DNA from 2 places in the Sulfobacillus thermotolerans genome. Region 2 is predicted to be linked to the other one. Evidence: riboswitches for the same ligand, from Rfam matches in the RefSeq annotation. Region 2 holds a riboswitch; the other holds the start of a gene.
What was found. Region 2 has a riboswitch for cyclic di-GMP ahead of ORD20_RS01110 (hypothetical protein). Riboswitches for the same ligand answer to the same signal wherever they lie in the genome.

Region 1 (3,759 bases), 1.1 Mb from region 2:
TATCCCCACGAGTGTTTCCTTATCGTTGAAAAGCCTGCGTCCTGCTATATTCTCTAGATTAAAGTAATCGGTGTCGCTCCGGTCATCGGTAGGATGATGATCAATGCCATCACCACGAGAGATATTACGAACCATTTTTTATTCACTGTATGGTCCTCCCTGATTTATGGTCATCGCGTCAAATAGGTGCCACGAATCCTCCCATGAGATGGTGGGACGTTGACTGAACCTTTGCGCCACGTTCCATGCTACATGATTATGACACGCCGCAAAGTAGGTTGCGGCCGCCTGCCAAAACTCTGTGCTTTCGATGCCGATGGCTGATCGAGTACGAGCACGCATAAGACAGTCTTGGGCGCGATCATACGCATGGAGGTGCGTCCATCGATAGAGGTATTCCGTGAGCAGGGTAATAGGGAGGTCGGATGTAGCGTAGGCGTCTTCCAACCGCTGTAAAAAGTCTCGTTGTTGATCCCATTGGTTGGTGAGGCGTGCCCACACCACCTGATTGTGCCACACCGCGTGGATGAGAGAAGACTCTTCGAGCATCATCGCAATTTGCTCGACCCGATTGAGCGCGGCAAGAGTGCCGTCGAGCTTCTGGTTATAAAACTGGATAGTTGTCCAACCAATGGTAGCCCACGCCTCCACCAAGGCAAAGCCCCGTTGTTGACTTTCCACGCGCGTAAACTCAAATAAGCGTTGCGCTTCGTCCACCTCGCCTAATAACCAGGCGCATGTGCCGCGATTGAGGGCCATGCGCAGTCCCGATTCCGTGTAACTTCCCGTATGATCCTGAGCGAGTCGATAAAAGAGTTCTGCCGTACGTAATTGTCCAAGCTTTTGGTAGGCAGCGCCCAAGATAGCGAGGAGCCAATAATATTGGTCTGACGGTAAAGTCCACTCTGGATGAGCGAGCCACAGCAGGCCAAATTGTACTGCATGGGGTGCCGCCAACAAAATGCGGATTCCCCACGCTATAATTGGGTAATAATGGCTATTAAGGGGGCTGTGTACTAGAATGAGGCTCAGATTGGATCATACGCCCCCTTGCACCGGAGGGAACCCTATGTTACTTCGTAAAGAACTCCACTACGAACGAGCCGTTGTCACACCACGAAAAATTTCCACATGTTGCCGCGATGCGTAACTTTAGGACAAGACGTGCCGTTTCATAAATCAAGAATGCGATCACCGGAAATAATTCCCGATGATCGGTTCTTCACCAAATAGCAGTCCCTGCCAATCGGCCGGAACTTATGTCTTGTTGCGGGGTATCCGTATTCCGTGATTGAAATAGGTTTCCCTTGCCAGTTGTTCGTCCATCGAGGTTCTGTTGAAATGGCGATATCATCGACGGTGTGTTGAAGCACCCGACCGTGTTGATCACTCAGCAAACGGGGTGTGTTTTCATGGTCGCAGTTCGTGCTTTTCGGCTTTGGTCACTCTCACCGTGCTGGCGTAACTTGTCCGTCCCCATCAGCGTTATATCATTACCAACATTTAACAGGGCACACCCGTGCGGAAGCCGGCGTCGCAAAGTCATAGGGTCTTCCGTCCTGAACCGTCGGGACCAGATAGCCTGACCGCCCCTCACGATCATCGCTCTCGGATCGTCGGTGGAGTGCCCTCCCGAAGGAGATGCGAGGATGATCAGGGGCCTGCAATTGCGTGAGCGGATTATCGTCGACCCTCAACAACAAGGGATATGGCGTGCGCATCACTTTGTGCCATTGCCGATACGGACCTATCGGATTTTGGCGTGCTGTTTGGACCATCCACATCAAATTCTTCCCGATTCTCTGCTCCTGCGTGTCGGATGGCCTGAAGATATTCGTACGCCCGCCGATTTATTTCCCCAGATTCACCGCATTCGTCAGGCCATTGAGTGACGATTTATGCGAACTTCATCGGAATCAAGTACAATTTGAATCCGCGACTGATTTTGGCCATGATCACGATGGAATCGAGTGCGGCCGATACCTGTCAAGGAGTGAACGTGATTAGTGCACCGTATTTAGCGACATGGCAAGACGATTGCGACTGCAATTGTGACGATAATTGTTCCGAGTGTCAGTCCGCCATGAATGCACATTACCAAGATAACCCGCTGATGGCCATTGACCACGGGATCGACTTTCTATTTTCCGATAAGTATTCCACTACAGCAGAAGATTACACGAATATTCTCAGTGCCATTAGCGCTTACAATGGTGCGGTCTGCGGAATGGTTAATGGACAAGTCACCAATTATGGGGCCAGTGTAGCCTATTACGCTGACATCTGTTCCACGACTGATGATGATTTACCTCTCGGTTTTGTGGGTTACGCTGGAGCAGGTTTAAGCTAGTCATGGGAAATAGCGGACGACGAACTCGTCGCATTGCGAGGGGTTCGTTGTCCCACTGTTTATGGCTATCTCGTCTTTATTGAAGTTAATACGTGAATAAAAAGAGAGGTGCCCGACTTTGCCGAGAGCATACGGTCGTAGATGGCACCATTGCCCCGAATTTGCTGTGCAAACGGGGTGAAATCATAAACATTAGAACCGTTAGCCCATGCCGCCTGAAATTGTTCCCCGGAGGCCGTGGCAGTAGCCGCTAATAATCCATGAGGAGCCGGGAGAGATGCCGGATTAATGGTTGCCAGCAAGGATTTTGCAACCGTCATATCCGCTGCGCGGCTTCCGTTACTCACTTGAATCGTCCAGTTGCCGACTGTCCATTGGAGAACACCTGACGGATAGAGCCTTGCGGTAATGCTAGAATTCAAAAAAACGGATGTGGAGTGCGTTCCGAGTCGTGTCAATGGGATCCAAGTCGGAGCCGCCTGCGTTTGAAGAGCGCTATAGGCTTGCGTCGCCGAACCATAATGGGACCCTTGGATGGTCGCAATCCATATATGGGAGGAATGGGGGATCTGTGCGCTATTCATCGGCAATGCGGTGGCACTCCTCCAAAATGTCACCTGATACGAATGAGAAGATTCTTGTGTCGTAGCGGTAACAGGCCACGAGGGATGCGAATCGATTGATGGAATATAGGTGGGTAATTCCACCGGCATGGGAAACTGCCTATGGATCACAACAGCAATGGATGTATCTAATGAAGAAGTATCGGTGATAGGGGATTTCGATGCAATCGGTGATGTCGTTGATATCGATGCAGACGGTGTTATCGTAGGGGAAGCACTCGGTGACGCAGAAGGCGTCGTGGTCCTGCCATTCGGTTGCACTGTAGCGGAACTGGGACTATGGTCAGCGCTTGTCGGCGTTCCCGCGAGGTGATTGCTGATCCCACACCCCGCCAACGCGAGCGTTCCCAGTGCTACCCCTATCATGGGGAAAAGGTATTGTCTCATGCGGATGCCTCCCGGCTAGAATGTTGAATGCGATGATGATCGGTCCTATTGAATAACGATGGAGCGAGTCGACCGGTTACGTTCTAAGAAGGAACTGGCGGTCCATCGACAGGTCACCGAGGATCAGAATAGAGAGGAGAGGACACGATGCTGATTGCTGACCTGGTCCATGCTCGGTACCACCACGGGGGCTGTTCTGTTCGTCCATGTGGGCCTCTTTTTGACACGCCGCCTGTTCCCCCATGCACCGACAACCATGATCGCGCTGGTTACCGCCGAAGTCATCGTCTGGGGATACGGGGGTTTGACTTCAGGGTGGTCGCTAACGAGCATGCTGTTGTGGACGAGTAACGGTCTTATTGTGACGGCGATCACTCTGGGGAGGTTAACCGCCATCCA
Region 2 (6,986 bases):
CTCCCCCGCATCTGTCGGAGCCGGGGGAGTAAACATGAGTAGTACGGGTCTATTGCCGAATCGTCAACGACATCAGAGGAGACTGTTCGCCTGTAGAGTTTGTAACTTGAAGCGTAGCAGTACCCGGCAATAGAGCAGGACCCGACGAGCCGTTGGGAATAACTAAGACGACGTGGGAATTGGTCCATTGCAGAATATGAATTTTGTACCAATCACTGGGGGCCCCATAATTAATCCCGTTTTGACTGATTAGCACATATCCAGACCCTTGGGTAGCGCCCAAGTTCGTACCCGTAATCGTTAGGATGGTTCCGGGCTGCAAAGCACTATCAGGGCTTAGCGAAACCCCTAATTGGGGGGGCGGTGTTACCATAACCGGGGCGATGTTGGATACTACGCCGTTGTCAGTTGCCAACTCGATAGTGCCGGGGGGGGGGGGGGGGGGGGGGGGGGGGGGGGGGGGGGGGGGGGGGGGGGGGGGGGGGGGGGGGGGGGGGGGGGGGTGCCGGACCATTGGCTAGGCCTGGTCCCGAATAGCCATTTGGCACTTTAAAGGTAACAGAAGTTGGAGTCCACTGACTAATAGCAATATGGTAGTCATCCCCTGGTCCCCCGTAATTGACGTTGTTCTGGGAGATCTGTACGTACGCCGGAGCTTTCATGGCAGATCCCAAATGCAAACCTTGGAGTGTCACCACTTCGCCATCATACACGGTTCCTGGGCTTTGAATAACAGGAGTATGTTTGTGATAGGTAATCTTCGGCAGCGTGCTGCCTTCGGTATTTTGGCTTAGAGACAGGGAGAAGATGGGGGCCGTCGTGGTGGTACTGAGCAAAGAGGCGCCAGGTACTTCGTAAGTTTGGTCATTGACTGTTACGGACTGGGGCCTCGCCGTTTCATTAATGAGAAATAGGCTTTGGCCCACATTGCTCTTAATCGCTCCGACAACGAAGGAACTGTTGGTCCATGTGCTTAAAACGCCCCCTTGGCCAATAGCGTTCATTAGCTGGGACAGGGCTTGACCAGAGGGGTATAAAGTATTGGCTGGGAGTTCAGGAGACTGTCCATCTCCAGCAAGGGCGAAGAGACCAAATGGCGCGTTAGCATTGGTCGCCACGGGCCAAGACGGTGTTGCCACATGGGCCTGCCCATCATAGCTCCAAACGAAAAGTTTAGAGGCGCCTTCCGCACGCCACAGCATCGCACTCTCTACCATCGCAGCTCCATAAACTGGGCTGATGGATTGTGGGCCCGGTTCCCCACACGGATTGTATTCGGTCACCCATGTTTGGATATGCCCAGCTAAAGAGAGGGGCACATTAGCCGCAATCTCCTCGTGCACGTAATTCATGGCTTGGGAGATGTATTGGGGAATTTGCGTGAGCAATTCGGTGTTCGAGAGGTTTGATGCAAGGGGATAGTCATGGATGCTGACAAAATTGATATAGGGAGCATCAGTGCGTAATACCGTTTGATTCCAGTTGCGGCTATACGAGCCCATTCCTAAAGAGAAAGAAATGCCGACTTTCATTTCGGGGTCAACCGCATGGATCGCTTGGGCAATCTGGGCCGCGCTTTGCGCATAATAGGCGGCAGAGTGCGAGGTATTCATGTTGGCGGCAAAATCCCAGGGACCATATTCCTCGCTACCAATGACAATAGCGGAAATGGGAAGATGATGACTCACGATATATTGCGTGAGAAGAGTAGCGTCTTGGGCATCTCCTCCGCCGGTGAACGTTGGGTTCTCATCATAATTAAAGATAAATAAGCCGCTATTATCCGTAGCCTGTAAGATATGGGACCAGTCATTAAGTGACACCGCACCGGTCCCCCCGTTGCGAAATGTATTGCTGACCCAACTCCACTGGTTGTCGTTAGGAAATTGCTGCATTCCCATGCCCAGTGTTTGCAGGGTTGGTATGGTGGAGGGGAGATTTAACTGACTATCATAGGAAAACACGTCAATGCCGAAATCATTGCGGCTTATCGAGGTGGTAAGGGGGGGCGCAGCAAGAACCGCGTTACTTGCCACCGTGGAAACGGAATGGTTCACGGAAAGAAAAGTTAATGGGAGCGCCAGCGCACTAAGCGCCATCAATTTAACCATCGGCGTCATTGGATTTTCTTCCTTTCATGTCCTCCGACATGAAACGAGACCTCCCGGAAAGCGGGACGGTCTCAAATCCAATGTCCCGTTTCGGCAACTGGCTGGCATTTACCGTAATGGTAAGAAGCCCCTTTAGTTTTGCGTCCCTGTTTTTCAATCAGGTTTGCCCTTATCGGCCGTTTCAATGCTTGACTTGGTTCTTCCAAGTTTTTCTAATCTCATAGTAATCCTAGATGCAAAGAATGTTCAAGATTTTAACAGGTCAAAACCGCAAAATATTTACCAGTTTGCGCCGGTAACGATGGGATTGTAAGACGCAGTCTGAGACGCTAGCTGGTACGGTATCGCGAGACCCTATTCTTTACAATGAGCACAGGAAACCATCTACGATGTGATTAACGCTTTAGGATGGCGAGAGGATGAGGTGGACGATGAAGACTTTGAGACGCAGTGTTTGGACTGCAGGTAGCGTAGCAATATTTCTCGTGGCCATGTTGTTGATGTTTTGGACTATTGATATTCTTCCGCTTGTGCTCTTTGGGGGAATGATTATTGTTTATGCCTCCTTGTCCTCCCAGCAGAATCACAAAAGGAAACCCGTTTTGCATCCGCCTCAGCCAGTCGAGAATTCCCAGAAAGGAAATATCTCATGATAGTCGGTCCAAGTCATTTTGTAGATTCCGCGCCCGCGATGCCTCAAGAGGCCATCGAGAGCATCGACCTCTTTCCCACAAGGAATTCTCAGGGACAAATCCATGACCCCGTTGACCCGAGTGCAGCACTGATGTTAGATGCGGCCAGTGCGCAAAAGGCTGGATTGCTAGCCTTTCGGTTTGATTCGGGCAGGGTCTGTGTGGCTGCGGTGTTTCCCTTAAGTGATGACGCACGAGCTTTATTAGGACGTATTGTCGTGCCGGTAAAACTTTACCGTGCGAGTGCGCGGAGCATTGCTCACGCGTACCGACGCGTCTTGGGTGAACACCATGATGTGCGGCCATCATCTTATTTCGGAGAAACCGCGAGACGTTTAGGGCTCATTTCCTCGCGCGATGTTGACAGCGCGTTGGCAGAACAGGCACGGCGCGGTGGAAAACTCGGCCAAATTTTGGTTCAGCACCGGGTCCTCACTTATTGGGGGGTGGCCCGGGTTGTAGCGTCGCAACTCAACCTTCCTGAAGTGAACTTGTTAGCACAAGATCCAGAAAAAATTGCCCACGAACCCAATCTGAGCCATGTCTGGGCTCTAAGGGAGGAACAGTTTTGGCGCCAAGCCCGGATGGTACCCATTGGATGGAGTGGGTCGGCGGCTGTGCTGGCTGTCGAAGATCCGTGGCAGTCACAACAAGCGGTGGAGGAATTAGAGCGTCTTTTGCCCTCTGCTCCTCAAGTTATGGTGTCTGGCAAGCGTGATATTGAGGCCGTGTTAACGGCCCGATTTCACGTTGTTGATATGGCTATGAGCCGTGACCACCTGGCTACCGTTCGGCCTGAAGATTCTGCCCGAAAGACTATGACACGAGGACAATGGGTTAGTGTTGCTGTCACCTTAGCTTGTGTCGTCGCGCTCTTAGTGTGGCATCCTAGTGTGGCCACATCGGTCCTTAGTAGCTTGCTTATCATTATGTACTCTGTGACCATCGCCTATCGTCTGTGGATGATTCGCCAAGGCACGGATATTCCTGATTCCGCCTTAGGGAGTCAGGATATGGTCGCGGCATTAGACGAGCGCGATTTACCGATTTATACGATTTTAGTACCAGCCCGTGAAGAAGCGGCCGTCTTGCCAACTCTAACACGGGCACTAAATGCTCTTGACTATCCAAAGGACCGACTCGACGTCAAGTTACTGCTTGAAGCTGACGACGAGGACACGATTGCGGCCGCAAAGGCCGCTAACTTACCGCACTTCATCGATATCGTGATTGTCCCCCCAAGCGAGCCACGCACTAAGCCCAAAGCCTGCAATTACGGACTGCAACTGGCCAGAGGGGAGTACGTAACCATTTTTGATGCGGAAGATCTGCCTGAACCTTTGCAACTCAAAAAAGCCATCGTGGCATTTCGTCAGCATGACGATAAACTGGCGTGTGTCCAGGCCAAGCTCTCCTATTTTAATGCGGAACAAAACCTATTAACGCGGTGGTTCACCGCGGAGTATGCATCGTGGTTTGACCTCTTTTTACCGGCGTTATATCGCGCTAAGCTGCCCATTCCTTTAGGGGGGACATCGAACCATTTTCGCATTGACCGCTTGCGCGAGTTAGGAGGATGGGATCCCTACAATGTTACTGAAGATGCGGACCTAGGCATTCGCCTTTACAAAGCCGGTTACTATGCTTCCGTCATCGATTCGAATACGTATGAAGAGGCCAACTCTTCTGCTAACCCACAGTCGCACGCTGTTGCTACTACGTTTGGATATTGGATTTGATCACGGCTTTGACATTTTTCATGTGAAGAGGTACGGCTTCTCCATTGATAGGTTGGTCAAGAAATAATCAGTATTGGTAATATTGTATTTGACAGACGGATTATCCCGGGGTCCATCCGCGACCGCACATTGGTGCCGCGGGGATCGATGTCTTTCACCAAAATATCCTGCGATACCGTGGTGCGGCTCTCGGCGGCTGGCGCGGTCAGCACCGATCCTTGAATCGTGGCGCTCTCGCCGTGGACGGTCCTGCGGATCTGCTGGGCAATATCTTCGGGACTGGCAGATGGTGCGGTTTTTGGCATAGGGAGCACACTCCTTGGAAAAACATAAAGTAGGAAACTGTCGATATCAGGGTGATGTGTCAGTTAATGAAAAATACTCAGGGGTAAATAGGCCGAAACCACCCAATTGGGCTGGTCGACAACCTCCGAGATTTTCAAGTCCACCACCACCGACGACAAAATGTAAGCGTCTAGCGGATCGAGACGATAATTATGGCTGATATAGTCCACCATGGCCCGTACCGCATCTTGTGCGGCCGCCATCAGATCGGGTCCCACGCCCATCGTCGCGTAATAGCCTTGGTCCTCTATTCCAGAGCGTAAAGGCCCACTGGTTTGGAATTGGGGTCCGGGAATCGAATACCCCTTATGCAAGATAAAGCGAAATGCCGTCGTCATAGGACATTCTAATGCACTCACGCATACTTCTCCATCCCCCTGAGCGGCATGAGGATCTCCGACACTAAATAGCGCCTTCGGCACTTGTACGGGTAAATAGAGACGCGTTCCGGTGATTAAATCCCGGCAATCCACATTGCCCCCAAAATGTCCTGGAGGCATAATCAGGGTAGGTTCAGACGTTGCAGGCGTGACACCCATCGTTCCACAAAATGGCCGAAGTGGAATACTGGCCACGTCCTGAAAGCGCGCGACACGCCCATTGCTGATATCCCAAATATGCAGATGAGCGTCAGGAAAGTCTTGCGGTAATAACCCGAATCCCGGAATAGTCCCGGTCCATCCCCATCCACGTGTATGCAAATCGAGCATTTCTATCTCCAGGGTATCGCCCGGTTCAGCACCTTCGATACCCAAGGGGCCAGCTAACGCATAAACACGATCCCAATCCAACTCGGTAAGGATCGCATCCGAAGATTGGGGATTAATCTGCCCATCTGTTACATCACGGAGGTCATACACCACCGTATCCCCGGAAGCAATCGTCAGCACGGGAGCTAAGTGTTGGTCCCACCGAAAATGTACTTGATCTGGAAAATAGTGAGTCGTCATGGCAGCCAATCCTCCTTGTTCTATCCTAAATACTTACCGGTTACTTCCTTGAGAAGTTTTCACGCGGCGGGAATGATAACGCGCCGATGAAATATGTTCAGATAGTTTAATCATTGTAACACTGAAAACTGCATTGCTCGGGGTTAGAGGCTGTAATTGAATTACGGTCAGTATAGCCGTCGGACGGTGGACGGGCAAGACCATCAGCTTTCGGTTATTTAAGTTCAGCACAAACACTATGGCGTGCTGGCTGGCCTACCATCGGTCGGATTATGCACCCCGTGCCACAAACGACGATTTCCATCCACTACTTAATCTAGAGGGCATCAGCGATCTTCTCATTTTCCGTCATATTGTTGGGATCTTTGGCCAGACATGGTTTCGTTGGGAATAGGCTGATTACCAAATAGATCAGCATAGTAGAGAGTCCATCGTTCGAGATGGGTCGTGTCCCCATGCCGAACATACAAGGTTAATTGACCTACGGCTCCTGTTGTTGTTGTCCAGTTCGGTTCATGATCCCGATACACAGATTCGCATCGAGATTGAATAATCGGTATAACCCTATCGCGAAGATGCAGGTGGTTTGATGCGTCGAGCAGAAGACTACTTAAAGATTTACACCAACTTGCCTCCTGTAAGGAATCCCATAGACCAAAAAGCCAGATTATCGTCAAGAACATCTGTACTCTGTTAACCTTCTTCTCAACTAAAGGCCAAAGTTGTTTGGCTTCGTCAAACCCTTGTTCAGTTTGGGTGGAAATGTCTATAAGAAATCTCCACACCGGATCGATATCATACTGCGTGTGCTTACGAAAGAAATCTCTTAAAGACACCGCAGTAGCTGTGGTAATTTGGCCCGGTTTGGTATAACTGCAGTACACTTCTCGAATATCGTTCTGGAAAAACTCGTACAAATCCACACTTGTCAGGATACGCTCTACGGTCTTTTCAAGTTGGAGTGAATCTGCGCGACTCTTCTCAAGATCCAATAGCAACCGTACCCGGACCTTATTGTCCTCTTTCAATTTGCCTATTTCGCTGGCCATTGTCTCCCGTACACGTTCTTCCAAAGTCAAGTATGTAGTTAATGCGACAACTGAGATGGCCAAAGCTAGCACAGCCAATACGAGGGATTGATAATGGGTC

Region 1: linked by a shared signal. The riboswitch ahead of ORD20_RS11695 (hypothetical protein) and the one ahead of ORD20_RS01110 (hypothetical protein) in region 2 are both predicted to bind cyclic di-GMP.

Annotation. Positions count from the first base shown of each region.
Region 1 is NZ_CP133983.1:2,257,175-2,260,933, forward strand. Features, by position in the region: gene ORD20_RS11690 (hypothetical protein) at 139-960, opposite strand; cyclic di-GMP riboswitch class I at 1,501-1,594, shown strand; gene ORD20_RS11695 (hypothetical protein) at 1,650-1,892, shown strand; gene ORD20_RS11700 (hypothetical protein) at 1,889-2,350, shown strand; gene ORD20_RS11705 (hypothetical protein) at 2,416-3,360, opposite strand; gene ORD20_RS11710 (hypothetical protein) at 3,515-3,759, shown strand, end outside.
Region 2 is NZ_CP133983.1:248,453-255,438, forward strand. Features, by position in the region: gene ORD20_RS01105 (IPT/TIG domain-containing protein) at 50-415, opposite strand; gene ORD20_RS01110 (hypothetical protein) at 405-2,120, opposite strand; cyclic di-GMP riboswitch class I at 2,201-2,289, opposite strand; gene ORD20_RS01115 (hypothetical protein) at 2,543-2,764, shown strand; gene ORD20_RS01120 (glycosyltransferase) at 2,761-4,542, shown strand; gene ORD20_RS01125 (hypothetical protein) at 4,599-4,847, opposite strand; gene ORD20_RS01130 (acetamidase/formamidase family protein) at 4,911-5,837, opposite strand; gene ORD20_RS01135 (hypothetical protein) at 6,176-6,986, opposite strand, start outside.